3 regions of the Leucobacter sp. UCD-THU genome follow, and region 2 is predicted to be linked to each of the others. Evidence: predicted binding sites of a transcription regulator. Region 2 holds the regulator's gene; each other region holds the start of a gene.
What was found. The regulator HrcA, encoded in region 2, represses chaperone genes, less so after heat shock. The targets are predictions, from matches to a motif close to TTNGCACTCGNNNNNNNCGAGTGCNAA.
Positions count from the first base shown of each region.

Region 1: a site for HrcA is predicted at 3,777-3,803, ahead of H490_RS19275 (Hsp20/alpha crystallin family protein). Genes of this name have one in related genera too.
Region 3: a site for HrcA is predicted at 2,481-2,507, ahead of groL (chaperonin GroEL). Genes of this name have one in related genera too.

Region 1 covers NZ_KB714599.1:398,808-404,746, reverse strand. Annotated here, with positions in the region: gene H490_RS19285 (carboxylate-amine ligase) at 84-1,190, opposite strand; gene H490_RS19280 (bifunctional alpha,alpha-trehalose-phosphate synthase (UDP-forming)/trehalose-phosphatase) at 1,326-3,623, opposite strand; gene H490_RS19275 (Hsp20/alpha crystallin family protein) at 3,876-4,346, shown strand; gene H490_RS19270 (hypothetical protein) at 4,422-4,649, opposite strand; gene H490_RS19265 (dihydrofolate reductase family protein) at 4,873-5,520, shown strand; gene H490_RS19260 (ABC transporter permease) at 5,623-5,939, opposite strand, start outside.
Region 2 covers NZ_KB714604.1:368,602-374,540, forward strand. Annotated here, with positions in the region: gene H490_RS32860 (DUF1990 family protein) at 1-24, shown strand, start outside; gene hemW (radical SAM family heme chaperone HemW) at 5-1,243, shown strand; gene hrcA (heat-inducible transcriptional repressor HrcA) at 1,415-2,452, shown strand; gene dnaJ (molecular chaperone DnaJ) at 2,523-3,620, shown strand; gene H490_RS29160 (16S rRNA (uracil(1498)-N(3))-methyltransferase) at 3,628-4,395, shown strand; gene H490_RS29165 (histidine triad nucleotide-binding protein) at 4,456-4,806, shown strand; gene H490_RS29170 (PhoH family protein) at 4,818-5,849, shown strand; gene ybeY (rRNA maturation RNase YbeY) at 5,846-5,939, shown strand, end outside.
Region 3 covers NZ_KB714601.1:108,958-114,896, forward strand. Annotated here, with positions in the region: gene H490_RS0115765 (hypothetical protein) at 1-240, opposite strand, end outside; gene groL (chaperonin GroEL) at 788-2,407, opposite strand; gene H490_RS21620 (LytR C-terminal domain-containing protein) at 2,726-3,502, opposite strand; gene H490_RS21625 (heme/hemin ABC transporter substrate-binding protein) at 3,735-4,850, opposite strand; gene H490_RS21630 (FecCD family ABC transporter permease) at 5,002-5,939, shown strand, end outside.

The DNA of each region.
Region 1 (5,939 bases), on a different contig from region 2:
CATCGGATTGCCGGTTCATCATCTCGACGAGCAGCGGTTCAGCGCCCCGCATCTCGAAGAGGGGCGGGCGGGTGCCCGGACCCTCAGGCCGGCTCGACGCGCGAGCTGTCCCGGTAGAGCCGGATGAGGCCCTCGAGGCCGTCGTCCTCGAACCGTTCGAGCTGGCGGCGGGCCGGGCCGCCGGTGCGGCGCAGGCGCTCGACGTAGCCCCGCACGCGCTCGAGGTCGTCGGTGCGGCGCAGCTCGGCTTCCACCCCCGAGACCATGCGCTCGAGGGTGTCGAAGGCGGGCTCGGAGCGCGCGGTGGTCGGATCGATGAGGTCGGCGCCGAGGCCATCGCGCGCCGCCATCCAGATCGCGCCGTTCACGAGCCCCGGGGTCGCGCGCGGCCGCGGCGCGCCCGCCTCGGCGTCGCTCAGGGCGCGCTCCACGAGGGCGCGCACGAGCACCGCGAAGCAGACGGCGTCCTCGGCCTCCAGCTGCGCATCGGCGATGCGCAGCTCCATCGTCGGGTAGTTCTGGGAGAGCCGAGCCAGCCAGGTCACCACCCCAGAGTCGAGCAGCACGCCGCTGTCGACGAGCTGTTCGACGGCACGTGCGTAGTCGTCGCCGCTCTCGAAGTCGGGCGGGAACCCGGCCACCGGCCACGACATGTTCATGATGTGGCGCCAGCTCGCGAAGCCCGTCGGCTCGCCGCACCAGAGCGGGGAGTTCGCGGTCATCGCGAGCAGCGCCGGCGCCCACGGCGCCAGCCGGGCGAGCACCTCGACCCCGGCGTCGGGAGACGGGATCTCGACGTGCACGTGCGTGCCGGTGACGTACTGGTAGGCCGCGGCGTTCCTCAGCTGCGCGTCGAGCTCGCGGTACCGTGACTTCGGCGTGACGGTTCCGGCCGCGTCGCCGCCGACGGGCGGCAGGCCGCTGCCTGCCAGCACGATGCCGCGATCCGCGGCCTCACGCGACAGCGCGCTGCGAAAGCCCGTGAGCGTGTCGAGCGCTTCCTCGGCGGTGCGGCACACCGGGGTGGCGGTTTCGAGCTGACTCGAGAAGAATTCGCGCTCGGCGGGAGCCACCGAGTTCGGAGCCGAGCGCACGAGCTCGGCGGCGAGGTCGGTCGGGGCGCCGTGTTCGACGTCGAGCAGCAGGTATTCTTCCTCGACCCCGAAGCTGCGGAACTCATCGGCTGCCATGTGGCCCTCCTTCGCGTTCAGCCGGCGCGGCGCGCCCCGGCTTGGAGTTCGAGCGTAGAGCGCCCGGGGCGCGGTGTCACCGGGGTTGATTTCGCAGGCGGACAACCGATAGGCGGCCGTGACCCGAAGCCGGGCTTACTCGGAGCCGATGATGATGCCGGTGCGCAGTTCGGCGAGCAGCGCGAGCACCGCCGTGGCGGTCTCGGGATCCGGCACGCGCTCCACCGCGGCCGTCGCGCCGTCTCCCACCTTGATGCCCAGGTCGTCGTGGCCCAGCGAGGTGAACACGTCCTCGTCGGTGACGTCGTCGCCGAGGAACAGCACGGGCGCGTTCGGCAGTGCCGCGCGGATGCTGCGCAGCACCGATCCCTTGTTCGAGTCGCGCACCGAGAACTCGCGCACCTGCTTGCCCTCGCGCACGTGCATCTCGGCCGCGAGCCCCAGCTCGACGGCGGCGGCCATCAGCTCGTCCGCCTGCTCGGAATCGGCCACCTGGCGCGTGTGCACCGCGATCCCGAACGGCTTGCGCTCCAGACGCACCCCCGGCTCGCCGCCCAGCACGCGCTCGAAGCGGCGCGCGATCCGCTGCAGGCGCTCGTGCTCCTCATCGGTGAGCGGGCTGCCGAGCGGCGGCGCCTCCCCGGCGCCGGCGACGGCGCCGACGTCGAGCCCCGTCAGCTCGGAGCCGTGCGAGCCCGACACGATCCAGCCCTCGCTCTGCAGTCCGGTCTCGGCGAGCCCCTCGAGCGAGCGGCCCGTCAGCACCGCGACGTAGGTGTCGGGCGCGCTGCGCAGCACCTCGAGCGCTTGACGCGCCCGGGGCAGGATCCGCGCGTCCTGCGGCCGGGGCACGATGGGCGCGAGCGTGCCGTCGAAGTCGCTCGCCACGATGAGCTGCGGGAGCGCGGCGAGGCGCCGCACCCGGTCGTCGATGCTGCGCGGCACGAACGCCGTGCTGACCTGGATCGGCTCGGTGCGGTGCCCGGTCTGGCTGGGGCGCTGCGACTCGGCGGCCGCGCGAACCGCGCCCAGGTAGCCCGTCGCCCAATGCGCCACGTCGTTGTCGTAGACGGTGCGCCGCAGCGAGCGCATCCGTCGGCGCTGCTCCTCGCGCGGCATGTGCGCGGCGCGCACGATCGCGGCTTTGAGCCCCTCGATGTCGTGGGGGTTGACGAGCAGCGCGTCGCGCAGTTCGTCGGCCGCGCCCGCGAACTCGCTCAGCACCAGCACCCCTTGCTCGTCGGCCCGGCACGCCACGTACTCCTTCGCCACGAGGTTCATGCCGTCGCGCAGCGGTGTGACGAGCAGCACGTCGGCCGCGAGGTAGAGGGCCACCATCTCGTCGCGGGTGTGTCCGCGGTGCAGGTAGACGAGCGGCGCGTGCCCGATCGAGCCGTGCTCGCCGTTGATGCGCCCCACCGTGAGCTCGACCTCGTCACGCAGCTGCCGGTAGGCGTCGACGCGTTCGCGGCTCGGGCTCGCGACCTGCACGAACACGATGTCGGCGGGGTCGATCTCACCGTCGCCGAGCAGCTCGTCGAACGCCTTGAGGCGGTGGCGGATGCCCTTCGTGTAGTCGAGCCGGTCGACGCCCAGCATGACCGTCTTGGGGTTGCCGAGCTCGGCGCGGATCTCCCGCGCGCGCTGCTGGATCTCGGGGCGGGCGGCGACCTCGGCGAAGGCTGCGGCGTCGATCGAGATCGGGAACTCCTGGGCGAGCACCGTGCGCGACGGATGGTCGGCGGTGCCGGGTACGACGATCGTATTGCCGAGGGCGGGCACGCGGGTGAAGCGCTCGGCGGTCATGCGGAAGGCGACCGCGTCGGTGACCTGCTGGAACCCGATCACGTCGGCGCCGAGCAGCCCCTCGACGACGCTCTTGCGCCACGGCAGCTGTGCGAAGAGGCGGCTCGGCGGGAACGGGATGTGCAGGAAGAACGCGATCGTGAGGTCGGGGCGCAGTTCGCGCAGCATGGCGGGCACGAGCTGCAGCTGGTAGTCGTGCACCCACACGATCGCTCCCCGGGCGGCCTGCTCGGCGACGCGCTCCGCGAACCGCTGGTTCACCCGACGGTAGCGGTCCCACCACACGCGGTGGAAGTCGGGGCGCGCGATCACGTCGTGGTAGAGCGGCCACAGCGTGCCGTTCGAGAAGCCCTCGTAGTAGAACTCGATGTCGTCTTCGCTGAGTTCGACGGGGGCGAGGCGCATCGATCCGATCTCGAAGGGCTCGAGCTGCTCGTCGGCGGCGCCGACCCACCCGACCCAGAGGCAGCCGAGCTGCTCGACGATGGGCGCGACGGCGGTGACGAGCCCCCCGGGCGAGGTGCGCCAGGAGGTCGATCCGTCGCTCGCGACCACGCGGTCGACGGGAAGTCGATTGGAAACCATGACGAGCTCGCGACCGCCCGTCATGTCCTGCATTTCGGTCATGGCACCCCCTGCGACTCTGTGTTCGCAGTCTAACGAGCGCGGGTCACGGTTCGCTGCCCATTGCGGCTCAGGATCGCGCGATGATAGGCGCCCACGCACCCGGGAGAGGATCCGTCCTCACCCGCCGGCTCGTTTGCCCTCAGCGAACGCCTCTTAGCACTCCCACCTCGAGAGTGCTAATCTACAAGCAGGTTGAGTCGCATCGACTCAACTTTCGAACTCCGTATCGCCAGATGAGAGAAAGGTGCGAACATGGCAAGCTACAACCCCCTCCGCGACGTGGAACGCCTCGCCGACGTGCTGCTCAGCGAACCGCTCCGCGGCCCCCGGCAGATGCCGATGGATCTCTATCGCGATGGCGACCACTACCTGCTGACGGCAGACCTCCCCGGCATGGATCCCGGCTCCGTCGACATCGACGTGGACGGGCAGCTCCTCACGATCCGAGCCGAGCGCACCCTGCCCGACGCCGAGAACGTGAAGTGGATCACCCGCGAGCGCACCGCCGGCAGCTTCCTGCGCCAGCTGAGCCTGGGCCAGGGCATCGACACCGAACGCATCAGCGCCAGCTACGACAACGGGGTCCTGTGCGTCACGATCCCGGTCAGCGAGCGCGCGAAGCCGCGCAAGGTGGAGGTCATGACCGGCGGAGCCGGCGAGACGCCGCAGACCATTCAGGCCTCCGATCCCACCCCCGCGCAGCTGGAGAACAGTCCGGCCTAAGCGCGACGCACACGAACGAGGGCTCCGCGCCCGCTCTCTTCGAGCGGACGCGGAGCCCTCGTCGTTCAGCGGCGGTCAGTCGACGGTGGTCCGAGGCTCCTGCGGCTGCTGCCATCGCTCGTCGTCGGTGACGTCGCGGGCGGCGTCCACCTCGCCCCGCCCCGTCTCCTGGGACGGCTCGCCACCGGGCTCACCGCCCGCCCCGGCCGCCGACTCGGCGTCCGATCCGGTGTTCGTCTTCTCGACGACCTCCTCGGCGCGCTCGGCACCCTCCTCGACCGCGCGCGGCATCTGCTCGTCCATGGTGCCCTCCTCCTCATGATGCGTCGTCTCTCCAGACTGCGCCAGCGGCGCCGGGCTTTCCAGGGGTGGCGCGACCGGGCACGATCATCTAACCTGCGAGTGCGCCACCCGAGCACACGACCCCCGGTTCGCACCGGGCTTCGGGGATTCGCCTGGCGACGGCAACCGCCCGACACCCACGACCCGGGATCGGCTCGGGATCGCACGAGCCTCTGGAGGGGTCATGGTCCGCACTCGCGTGCACAATCAGTTCGTATCGCTCGACGGCTACTCGGCCGGAGAGTACGTGACGTTCGATCAGCCGATCGGAGACGCCAGCCGTCTCTTCGGGTGGTTCGACGGCCGCGTCATCGAGGGGGTGCACCGGGTGCAGGAGCCGGTCACCCTCGACCGGGCGCTGTTCAGCATGTGGGGACAGGGCATCGGCGCCGAGATCATGGGCCGCCGCAAGTTCGGCCCGCAGCAGGGGCCCTGGCCGGACGACGGCTGGCGCGGCTGGTGGGGCGAGCAACCGCCCTTCAAGACGCCCTGCTTCGTACTCACCCACCACCCGCGCGAGCAGATGGTGTTCGAGAACGGCACGAGCTTCCACTTCGTCGACGACACCCCCGAAGAGGTGCTGCGCCGGGCGAAGGAGGCCGCGGACGGCCTCGACGTGCGCATCGGGGGCGGCCCGACCACCGTGCGGCAGTTCCTGCGCGCAGATCTCATCGACTTCATGCACCTGGTGATCGTGCCGATCACACTGGGGCGCGGGGTGAGCCTGTGGCACGATGTCACGGGCTTCGAGGATCGCTTCACCCTCGAGTCGGTCAGCAGTTCGAGCGGTCTCACGCATCAGCTCTGGAACCGGAGGAGCACGGGGTCGTAACCCGGCGCCTCGGGGACCCGGCTGCGCAGGGCGCTGCTGGGCGGTCCGCCGGGGCGCCCGGCTGCAGCGCGGCCGCGCCGCCGTGCCGCAGTGCCGCTCGCTCTACGGCGTGCGTCGGCGCAGGGTCAGCGCGGCCAGACTGAGCGCGGCCAGCGTCACTGCGCCGATCACGATCAGCGGCCCGCCCAGCTCCCAACCCACGTCGCCGCGGGTCACCGCGTTTACCGCGTCGATCGCGTAGCTGAGGGGCAGCCAGTCCGAGACCGCGTGCAGCGGGTCGGGCATGCGATCTCGCGGCATCAGCAGTCCGCCGAGCAGGATCTGCGGGAAGACGAGCACCGGCATGAACTGCACCGCCTGGAACTCCGTGCGGGCGAAGGCGCTGGCGAGCAGCCCGAGCCCGGTGCCGAGCAGGGCGT
Region 2 (5,939 bases):
GACGATGCCGAGCATTCTGCCTGAGGGCGATCCCGCCCCGGCTGACGGTTCGCTGCCCTCCGGCGTCGCCGACGGCGCCGAAGAGCGGCGCTTCGGCGTCTACGTGCACGTGCCCTACTGCCGGGTGCGCTGCGGGTACTGCGACTTCAACACCTACACGGCGAGCGAGCTCGGCGGCACCCGCCGCGACGACTACGCCGGCCAGGTGCAGCGCGAACTGGCCTTCGGCGCGGAGGTGCTGCGGCGGACGGGGGTGCCGGATCGCCGGGCGTCCACGGTCTTCTTCGGCGGGGGCACGCCCACGCTGCTGCCCGCGAGCGATCTCGCGGCGATGCTCGGCCGGATCCGCGATGAGTGGGGTCTCGAGCCCGGGGCCGAGGTGACGACCGAGGCGAACCCCGATTCGGTCGACGCGGCCTACCTCGCGACCCTCGCGGAGGCGGGGTTCACCCGCGTCAGCTTCGGCATGCAGTCGGCGGTGCCGCACGTGCTCGCCACGCTCGACCGCACGCACACGCCCGAGCGGATCCCGCTCGTGACGCGGTGGGCGCGCGAGGCGGGACTGCAGGTGAGCGTCGACCTGATCTACGGCACGCCGGGGGAGTCGCTCGCCGACTGGGAGCGCTCGATCGACGCGGCGCTCGCGACCGACCCCGATCACATCTCGGCCTACGCCCTGATCGTGGAGGCGGGCACGAAGCTCGCGGCGCAGATCCGGCGCGGCGAGGTGCCGGAGCCCGACGAGGACCTGCACGCCGAGATGTACGAGCTCGCCGACGCCCGCTTCGCCGCCGCGGGCTTCTCCTGGTACGAGATCAGCAACTGGTCGCGCACCCCCCAGACCCGCTCGCGGCACAACCTCTCGTACTGGACGGGCGAGGACTGGTGGGCGGCCGGCCCTGGCGCCCACAGCCACATCGGCGGCGTGCGCTGGTGGAACGTGAAGCACCCCGGCGCCTACGCCCAGCGCATCGAGGCGGGGATCTCGCCGGCGCACGCGCGCGAGACGCTGAGCGAGGACGCGCGCCGCGAGGAGCGCGTGCTGCTGGAGACGCGGATCGCCGACGGTCTGCCCGCCGAGGTGCTGCGGCCCGATGAGCGCCGCGCGATCCCGCAGCTCATCGCCGACGGGCTCATCGACGGCCGGGCCGCGATCGCCGGGCCGGGGCGGATCGCGCGCGTGGTGCCCACGCTGCGCGGTCGCCTGCTCGCCGACACTGTCGTGCACCGCCTCCTCGGCTGACGGTCCTGATCGGCTTCCGACGGCTCGGGGGTCGCGGCCGGTCCCTGCCGCTTCCCGCCGCACCCGCGTGCTGGGTTTCGCCGACGGCGTGATTCGCTGCCGGCAGCGCGGTGCGGCCTGCGATAGACTTGGCACTCTGAGTTGGCGAGTGCCAAGAAGGAGAGGCGTCACATGGTGTCGGAGCGCAGCCTGGCGGTGCTGCACGCGATCGTGAGCGACTACGTCTCCTCCAATGAGCCCGTCGGATCCAAGGCGATCGTCGACCGCCACAGCTTCGGCGTCTCCGCCGCCACGATCCGCAACGACATGGCGCTGCTCGAAGAGGACGAGCTGATCGCCCAGCCCCACACCTCCTCCGGGCGCGTGCCCACCGACAAGGGCTACCGGCTCTACGTCGACACGCTCGCGACGATCCGCCCGGTCAGCGCGGCGCAGCGATCCGCCATCGAGCGCTTCCTGGGCGAGTCGAGCGACCTCGACGACGTGATGGCCCGCACCGTGCGGCTGCTCGCGCAGCTCACCAACCAGGTGGCCGTCGCCCAGTACCCGTCGCTGCGGCGCACAGTGGTGCGCCACATCGATCTCGTCGCGGTCGGCGAGGACCGGGTGCTGTGCGTGCTCATCCTCGGCAGCGGCGTCGTCGAGCAGCAGGTGGCGTGGCTGCCGGCCTCGCAGGTGACCGAGGCCTGGGTGCACGGTCTCAGGCAGCGGATCGCCGAGGCCGCGGTGGGATCCGACGTGGAGACGGCCGTCGCCGCCGTGACGGGCCTCGTCGAAGGCGTCGACGGCTGGGCGCAGCCCGCCGAGGCGGAGCTGGTGCGCCGGGTGCTCTCGGTGGTGGCCAGCCAGCTGCAGGCCAACCGCAGCGAGCGCATCGCCGTGGCCGGAGCGGCCAACCTGTCGCGGCCAGGCGAGTTCGCGGGCTCGCTGCCCGCGGTGCTGGAGGCGATCGAGGAGCAGGTGGTGCTGCTGCGGCTGTTCGGCGAACTCGCCCGTGACGGCCGCGACGTCGCCGCGTCGATCGGCCGCGAGAACGCCCCCTACGGCCTCGCGGCCACCTCGGTGATCGCGTCCAGCTACGAGCAGGAGGCCGACTCGGTCTCGCGTCTCGGCGTGCTGGGGCCCCTGCGCATGGACTACGCCGGCAACATCGCGGCCGTGCGCGCGGTCGCCCGCTATCTCAACCGCTTCCTGGGCGAGGAGCAGTAGCTCGGCGGGGCGCCCGCCCCGTCTCGCCCGGTCGTCATTTTCACCGAACAACACCCCTGAGGAGCACAACGTGGCCGACCACTACGAGACCCTCGGCGTGCCGCGCGAGGCGACGCCCGAAGACATCAAGAAGGCCTACCGCCGGCTCGCGCGCGAGCTGCACCCCGACGTGAACCCGAGCGACGACGCCGCAGAGCGCTTCAAGGACGTCACCCACGCCTACGACGTGCTGAGCGACCCCGAGCAGCGGCAGCGCTACGACATGGGAGGCGGCCAGGGCGGCGCCGCCGGCTTCGGCGACATCTTCGAGACCTTCTTCGGGGGAGGCTTCGGCGGCGCGCAGCGCGGCCCCCGCCCCCGCTCCGAGCGCGGCGACGACGCGATGATCCGCGTCGACGTCTCCCTCGAAGACGTGATCTTCGGCGTGCAGCGCGACATCACGGTCAACACGGCCGTGCTGTGCGAGGTCTGCCAGGGCAGCTGCTGCCAGCCGGGCACCCATCCGGTGACGTGCGACGTGTGCGGCGGCCAGGGCCAGGTGCAGCGCCAGGTGCGCTCGCTGTTCGGCAACGTCGTGACGATGCACCCCTGCGGCAGCTGCCACGGCTACGGCACGGTCATCGAGCACCCCTGCGTGGAGTGCGGCGGCAAGGGCCGCGTGCGCGAGCGCCGCACGATCCCCGTCGACATCCCCTCGGGCATCGACACCGGCACGCGCCTGCAGATGCGCGGCGGCGGCGAGGTCGGCCCGGGCGGCGGTCCCAACGGCGACCTGTTCATCGAGTTCCGCGTGATGCACCACGACGTGTTCAGCCGAGACGGCAACGACCTGCTCTGCACGATGCAGGTCTCGATGACCGACGCGGTGCTCGGCACCGCGGCGAAGCTGCAGGCGCTCGACGGCGAGGTGGAGGTCGAGGTCGCACCGGGCACCCAGTCGGGCGACGTGCTCACGGTGCGCGGGCGCGGCATCCAGGCGCTGCGCAGCACGAACCGCGGCGACCTCAAGATCGCCGTGCAGGTGAACACCCCCACCAAGCTGTCGAAGCGGGAGCAGGATCTCGTGCGCCAGCTCGCCTCGCTGCGCAGCGACGAGCCGCCGCACCTCGGCGAGTTCCAGCAGGGCTTCTTCGGCAAGCTGCGCGACCGTTTCTTCCGCCAGGGGTAAGCGGTCGATGGCCAACCTCTACTACCGCGAGGATCTCGCGGCGGGGCAGCTCGCACCGGGCGCGCTCGTCGAGGTGACGGGCGACGAGGCGCGCCACGCGGTGCGGGTGAGCCGGCTGCGCCAGGGGGAACGGATCCTCCTGGGCGACGGCGCAGGCACTCTCGGCGCGGGGGTGGCCGAGCAGGTGGCGAAGGATCGTTTCGCCGTGCGCATCGAGCGGGTGGAGGCGGCGCCCGAGCCGACGCAGCGCCTCGTGCTCGTGCAAGCGCTCGCCAAGGGCGACCGCGACGAGCGCGCGGTCGAGCAGGCCACCGAGTTCGGCGTCGACGAGATCGTGCCCTGGCAGGCTGCGCGATCGGTGTCGCGCTGGGATGGCGCGGGCGGCTCCGAGAAGTCGGCGAAGGGCGTCGCGAAGTGGGCGCGGGTCGCGCGCGAGGCGTCCAAGCAGTCGCTGCGGGCGCGCGTGCCGCGGGTGGCGCCACCCGTGTCGCTCGATGATCTGTGCCGCATGGCGACGGAGGCCGACGCGGAGGTCGTGGCGCTGCATCCGCGGAGCGGGCGGCGCCTCGTGGCGTGGGCCGGGGGAGCGGCGGCCCGCTCGGCGCAGCGGATCGTGCTCGTCGTGGGCCCCGAGGGCGGCTTCGCCGATGGCGAGCTCGACGCGCTCGAGGCGGCCGGCGCGAGTGTGCTCGTGCTCGGGGACACGGTGCTGCGCACATCGTCGGCCGGCCCGGCAGCGCTCGCGGTGCTCGGCGCGGCCCTCGGGCGCTGGTAGCGCGTGCGAGTGTCGGCGGCGCACGCCCGGCTCTCGGCGGCGCGGCGTTAGACTGGACCCATGGCACAGGACACCATCTTCGGCAAGATCGCCTCCGGCGAGATCCCGGTCGAGATCCTCGCGGAGACCGAGCGCGTCATCGCGTTCCCCGACATCGCGCCGCAGGCGCCGGTGCACATCCTCGTGATCCCCAAGACCTCGCAGTACGAGAACGTCGCCGAGCTCGCGGCGGCCGATCCCGAGCTGCTCGCCGAGATGATCGCCGTCGCGAAGCGCCTCGCCGACGAGCGCGCGAACGGCGAGTTCAGGATCATCTTCAACAACGGGGCGAGCGCGGGTCAGACGGTGTTCCACGTGCACGCGCACGTGCTCGCCGGCGAGTTCGAGGAGCGCTCGCTCATTGGATCCTAGAGAGGGAGTCCGTGAACTCGACTGACGCGCGATCGACGGGCGAAGGCAGAGCCCCGCAGGCGGGTTCCGAACCCGAGCTGCAGCGCACGGTGCTGCTGGCGGGCGTCGACCTGGCGTCCTTCCTCGGCCACCGCGACCAGCTCATCGCCGACCTCGAGGCGCAGCATCCGCTCGTCTCGTTCCATGCCCGCGATCAGGTGCTCACCATGCGGGGCCCCGCCTCAGCCGTGCGCACGGCGGAGCAGGTGGTCGAGGAGATCCTGCAGATCGCGAAGCTCAGCGGCGCCGTCTCGCGCCACGATGTGAAAGAGGTCACCCGAATGGTGCACGAGGGCAACGGTCCCACCGCGGCGCAGGTGCTCAGCGAACCGATCCTCACGGTGCGCGGACACGCCGTGAGGCCCCAGACCCGCGGGCAGCGGGCCTACGTCGACGCCATCGACGACCACACCATCGTCTTCGGCATCGGCCCCGCCGGTACGGGCAAGACCTATCTCGCGATGGCGAAGGCCGTGCAGGCCCTGCAGCGGCGCGAGGTCGCGAAGATCATCCTCACGCGCCCCGCCGTCGAGGCCGGCGAGCGGCTGGGCTACCTGCCAGGCACGCTCGAGGACAAGATCGACCCCTACCTGCGCCCCCTGTTCGACGCTGTCGGTTCGATGATGGACCCCGAGGTCGTGCCCAAGCTGCTCGCGAGCGGCACCATCGAGGTCGCACCGCTCGCCTACATGCGCGGGCGCACTCTCAACGAATCGTTCGTGATCCTCGACGAGGCGCAGAACACGACGCCCGAGCAGATGAAGATGTTCCTCACCCGCCTCGGCTACGGATCGAAGATGGTGGTCACGGGCGACATCACCCAGATCGACCTGCCGATCGCGGCGAGCGGCCTGCGCGTGGTGGACCGCATCCTGCGCGGGGTCGACGACATCCACTTCGCCGAGCTCGGCTCCGACGACATCGTGCGCCACAACCTGGTGAGCCGCATCGTCGACGCCTACTCGGCCTACGACCAGAACAGGCAGAAGGGAGACGCCGAGTGAGCGTCGAGATCAACAACGAGTCGGGCGTCGAAGTCGACGAGTCGCGACTGCAGCGGCTCGCCGCCTTCGTGCTCGAGTCGCTGCACGTGC
Region 3 (5,939 bases), on a different contig from region 2:
CACGCGGGCACCGTGGTGATGCCCCAGCACATTGCGGCCGCGGGCGGGCCCGTGCGGAGCGGCGATCGAGACGTGCACCTCGACCGGGGTGCGAATCGGGGCGCCGTACAGGTGCAGCGCGGTGGTGTGACTGAACGCTTCCCGGCGCTCCCGACGCAGCAGCGGCAGGTAGTCTGCGGCCGCACGTGCGACACGCTCGCGAAGGTGCGCCGAGCGGGCGTCGTCCTTGAGACGCCGCACACCCCGGTGCGGCGCCTCGAATCTGGGGTGGCGAAGCTGTCGCCGGCTCAACTCGCCCCGCATCCCCTCGCCGACGAGAAAGGCGCGAGGAGGCAGTGGCGAGGTTCGGGGTCCGCGGGAGGAGGGCATGGCCTCACCCTGGAGGACGTGACGGGCTGAAACGCGGTTCCCCACAGGGGCCGCCGATCCACGCCAGAAAATCGCGCCCGGCGCCGCCTGTGGACGAAGTGCTGAGTTCGGATAGACCTCCGGCTCGATCCGGCCGCTGCGATCCGGCCCGCCCGCCCTGTTGCCCGCCCGCCCTTCCCGTGCGAGATAACGCGTGTGGCCCTCTGCCTCCCACAAAACGACCACACGCGTCAGCTCAATGGGGGCGGGAGCAGGGGCGGGATCGGGAGCGGGGACGGGGCAGGGACGGGGCAGAGCGAGGACAGAGTGAGAGTGGGGCGGGAGGCAGGGAGGGCGAGGGAGGAGCACGGCGCCCAGGACCCCCGGAAACGCAGCAGGGGCCGCACCCGAAGGTGCGGCCCCTGCGTGAGCTTCGGACTTAGAAGTCCATACCGGCGCCGGGATCGGCCGGAGCCGCGGAGGCGGGCTCGGGCTTGTCGGCGACGACGGCCTCGGTGGTGAGGAAGAGGCCGGCGATCGACGCGGCGTTCTGCAGCGCCGAACGGGTCACCTTGGCGGGATCGAGGATGCCCTGCGCGACCAGGTCGCCGTACTCGCCGGTCGCGGCGTTGAGGCCGTGACCGATGGGCAGGTTGGCGACGCGATCGGCGACGACGCCGGGCTCGAGGCCGGCGTTCTGCGCGATCTGGCGCAGCGGAGCCTCGATGGCGGCGCGCACGATCTTCGCGCCCACGGCCTCGTCGGCCGAGAGCTCGAGCGAGTCGAACACGTCCTTGCCGGCCTGGATCAGCGCGACACCGCCGCCGGGCAGCACGCCCTCCTCGACGGCCGCCTTCGCGTTGCGCACGGCGTCCTCGATGCGGTGCTTGCGCTCCTTGAGCTCGACCTCGGTCGCGGCGCCGGCCTTGATGACGGCGACGCCACCGGCGAGCTTGGCGAGGCGCTCCTGCAGCTTCTCGCGGTCGTAATCGCTGTCGGTCGACTCGATCTCGCGGCGGATCTGAGCCACGCGGCCCTGGATCTGCTCCTCGTCGCCGCCACCCTGGACGATGGTGGTCTCGTCCTTGGTGATGATGACCTTGCGGGCGCTGCCGAGCATGTCGAGGGTGGCGTTCTCGAGCTTGAGGCCGACCTCCTCGGAGATGACGGTGCCGCCGGTGAGGATCGCGATGTCCTGCAGCATGGCCTTGCGGCGGTCGCCGAAGCCGGGAGCCTTGACGGCGGCCGACTTGAAGATGCCGCGGATCTTGTTGAGCACGAGCGTCGCGAGCGCCTCGCCCTCGACATCCTCGGCGATGATGAGGAGCTGCTTGCCCGACTGGATCACGGGATCGACGACGGGGAGCAGGTCCTTGATGTTCGAGACCTTGCTGTTGACGATGAGGATGTAGGGATCCTCGAAGACCGCCTCCTGGCGATCGGCGTCGGTGACGAAGTAGGCCGAGAGGTAGCCCTTGTCGAAGCGCATGCCCTCGGTCAGCTCGAGCTCGGTGCCGAAGGTGTTCGACTCCTCGACGGTGACGACGCCCTCCTTGCCGACCTTGTCGATGGCCTCGGCGATGAGCTGGCCGATCTGCTCGTCGGCAGCCGAGATCGAGGCGGTGGCGGCGATCTCGTCGGTGGTCTCGATCTCCTTCGCGTTCTCGAGGAGCTTGGCCGACACGGCGGCGACGGCCTTCTCGATGCCCTTCTTGATGGCGATCGGGTCGCTGCCGGCGGCGACGTTACGGAGGCCCTCGCGCACGAGCGCCTGAGCGAGCACGGTGGCGGTGGTGGTGCCGTCGCCCGCGACGTCGTCGGTCTTCTTGGCGACCTCCTTGACGAGCTCGGCGCCGATCTTCTCGTAGGGATCGTCGAGCTCGATCTCCTTGGCGATCGAGACGCCGTCGTTGGTGATGGTGGGGGCGCCCCACTTCTTCTCGAGGACGACGTTGCGGCCGCGCGGGCCGAGCGTCACCTTGACGGCGTCGGCGAGGGTGTTGAGACCCCGCTCGAGCCCACGACGCGCTTCCTCATCAAATGCAATGATCTTTGCCATGTATTTCGCCCCTCCCGGACGTCTTTACTGATGGTGGGCTCCGTGCCGGCGCCGGGCACCGACGCACGGATGTTTAGCACTCAGCCGAATCGACTGCTAACACCAATCTTGGCACTCAAGCATGGCGAGTGCAAGCAGGGATGCTCGCGAGGAGCGAACACAGCCGAGTGGACCCCGTGCGCGCACGGGGCACCCTGCATGCGAGCGCACGGGGAAGCCGCACACACAGGGAAACCTGAGCGCGAAGCCGCCACGAGTGCGCGGATCAAGCAGGGAGCGCGGGTACGCGCGAGCGGAGGGCGGTCTCGCCCGCCGGGCTCACTCCGCGGGCAGGGTCGCGGGATCGACCGGCGCGCCGGTCTCCGGATCGACGGGCCAGCCCGTGTCGGGATCGATCAGCCAGCCGGTGGCGGGATCGATGAGCTGCCCGGTCGTCGGGTCGATCTGGTAGCCCGTCTCGGGGTCGATCTGCACCTCCTCTGCGGGGGCGGATCCGCCGGTCAGCGCCTGCGCCTCGTCGAGACCGGGGCCGGCGTAGTCGGCGCCGAGCAGCACGATGAGGCGTGCGCCGTACTGCTGGTACTCCTCGGTCTGGTACGTCGAGATGCCGCCCAGCTCGGCCGCGAGGCCGGCTGCAGCCGACTCATCGGCCGAGTCGGAGTAGAAGACCGCCGAGATCTGCACGTCGCTCGCCGCGGCGCTGCCGCTGAACAGGATGGTGCCCCACTGCTGCTGCGTGATGAGCTGGTCGAGCGCGGCGGCGAGATTCGGGATCTCGGTGCCGTTGAGCACGGCGACGGTGGCCGTGGGGTCGAGCACCGCGTCGGGCGTGCTGGGCGCGTTCGACGTCGTCGCGGGCCGGTCGCCGGTGAACTTGCCGATGTTGCCGAGCCCGCTCACGATCGCGATTCCGACGGTGGTGAGCAGGGCGAAGCCGAGCAGGGCGGCGACCAGGTACTGCCAGACGTACCGGGGCCGGGCCGTGATGCGGTGGGCGCCGACGCGACCGCTGCGGGGTATGCGGTCGAAGCGATCCTCGGGGTAGTGCTGGCGCGCGCCACGAGGCGTGCTCGTGCCTTCGTTCTTCTGCGCCAACCCTGCTCCCGTTCGGTCGTCCACCTGCTTCAGTTCAGCTCGCGTCGGTTCGCGCGAACTCGCGAACCCCGCGATCTCCCGACGAGATCCTGCGGCCCGCACCTCGCGCAGGATGGCGGAACCACGTCCGATCCGGCTGAGACACACACTAGAGTACCCTGCCGCTTCCTGACAGTTCCTCAGGCACGAGGCGCGACCCTGAGCCGCCGCTCGCGGCGACGCTTCGCGGCGCCTACAGCGAGTCGGGCGCGTAGATGGCGCGCGCGAGCCCGTCGATGACGTCCGGGATGCGGGTGCCGCCCGCGAACAGCACGGAGTCGTCGACGTCGATGATGCGCCGGTGCTGCCCGGCCTCGGTGAGGGCGATGCTCGGCTGCGCCTGCAGCAGGCCGTCGACGCCGCCGGCGCTCTCGAGTCCCTTCGTCATCACGATGATGATGTCGGGGTTCATCGCGATCAGCGCCTCCTCGGTCATGGGCTTCTCGCCGACCCAGCCGATCTCGGCGGCCACGTCGACGGCGCCGACCGAGCGGATGAGCGAGTCGATGCCGCTGCCCTCGCCGAAGAGGTAGAAGACGCCTGCGGTGCCGCGCACGTAGAGGAAGGCGACGCGCGGCAGCTTCGACTCGTCGGCCGGCAGCAGCCGCTGCACCTCGGCCTCCTTGTCGGCGATGGCCTGGCCCAGCGAGTCGATGAGATCGGGGGCGGCGGCTCCGACGCCCAGCGCGTCGGCCACCTGCTGCGCGGTGGCGAAGCTGCTCTCGGCGTCGACGGCGCGATCGACGGTGACGACGGGGATGCCGGCCTCCCGCAGCTGCAGCACGACGTCGGTCGGGCCGATGCTGCCGTCGGTGATGATGAGACTGGGGTTGAGCGCGAGGACGCCCTCGGCGTCGATCGAGTGGCCGTCCTTCGTGACCACGGGAATGTCGTCCGAGCCTGGGAAGCTCGTAGAGATGTCGCGGCCGACGATGCGGTCGGCGAGGCCGAACGCGTAGACGAGCTCGCCGATCGAGCCGCTGAGCGAGAGCGGCACGATGCGCGAGTTGTCGGTCACGGTCACCTCGGTGTCGCCCGAGTTGTCGTGCGAGGTGACGGTGGCGGGCAGCTGCTGCTCGGGCTCCTCCGCGAGCGGTGGGATGCTGGGACCGCCGACCAGCGCGGTCGTGGGCCCCTCGTAGGCGGTGGGGTCCTCGAGCGGGGTGATCTCGCTCAGGGGCGGCAGCTCGACGGGTTCGGCCGCGGCCGAACCGCCGTGGTGGGAGCCGCTCTGGCACCCCGTCGCACCGATCCCGAGCAGCACGACGAGCGCGAGCGCGGCGATCCCGCGCTTCGATCCCAACTTCATACGACGGCGCTCCTCATTCATCCGTTGAATACCGGGGTTTAGCCTAACCCAAGCTAGGTATGATGATTACTGGACTTCGAAGATCCGCCCCATTCCACACCGGCCGAGCCGCGCTCGCCGCGTGTTCCACGCAAAGGTGTTCCGAGCTCGCATGACCGTCTCCTCGTCCGCCACGACATCTCGTCGCGCGACGACGAAAACCATCCTGTTCGCGGCCCTCGCGGTGGCGCTGCTCGTGTCGATCGTGCTGTCGGGCAGCACGGGCCAGCTCGGCATCCCGCCGCTCGAGGTGCTCGGGTCGCTGCTGCACCGCGTCGGCATCGACTGGCTGCCGCTGCCGAGCCACCCCATGGGCGATCAGACCCTGTGGACGGTGCGCTTCCCGCGCGTCGCGATCGCCGCGCTCATCGGGGCGGGCCTCGCCGTCGCGGGTCTGCTCATGCAGGCCATCTTCGGCAACCCGCTCGCCGAGCCCGGTGTGATCGGCATCTCGTCGGGTGCGGCTGTGGGTGCGGGCCTCGCGATCGTCTTCGGCGTCACGGTGTTCGGCGAGTGGACGACGGCGGTGTTCGCCTTCGCGGCCGGCCTCGGCGCGACGCTGCTGGTCTACGCGATGAGCCGGGCCGAGGGCCGCACCGAGGTCGTCACACTGGTGCTCACCGGTATCGCGGTGAACGCGATCGCGGGCGCCGGCATCGCACTGCTCACCTTCCTCGGCGATACGCAGTCGCGCGAGCAGATCGTCTTCTGGCAGCTCGGCAGTCTCGCGGGCAGCCGCTGGTCGCAGGTCGCGATCATCGCGCCCGTCATCGCCGTGGGCCTGCTCTCCGCGTACTTCGCGGCCCGCAAGCTCGATCTGCTGTCGCTCGGCGAGCGCAACGCGCGTCATCTCGGCGTGAACGTCGAAGTGCTGCGCATCAGCATGATCTTCGTCGTGGCGCTGCTCACCGGCGCGGCGGTGGCCTTCGCGGGCATCATCTCGTTCGTGGGCCTCGTGATCCCGCACCTGATGCGCATGATCCTCGGCCCCGCCCACCTGCCGCTCGTCACCGCGTCGGCGCTGGGCGGCGCGCTGCTGCTCACCCTCGC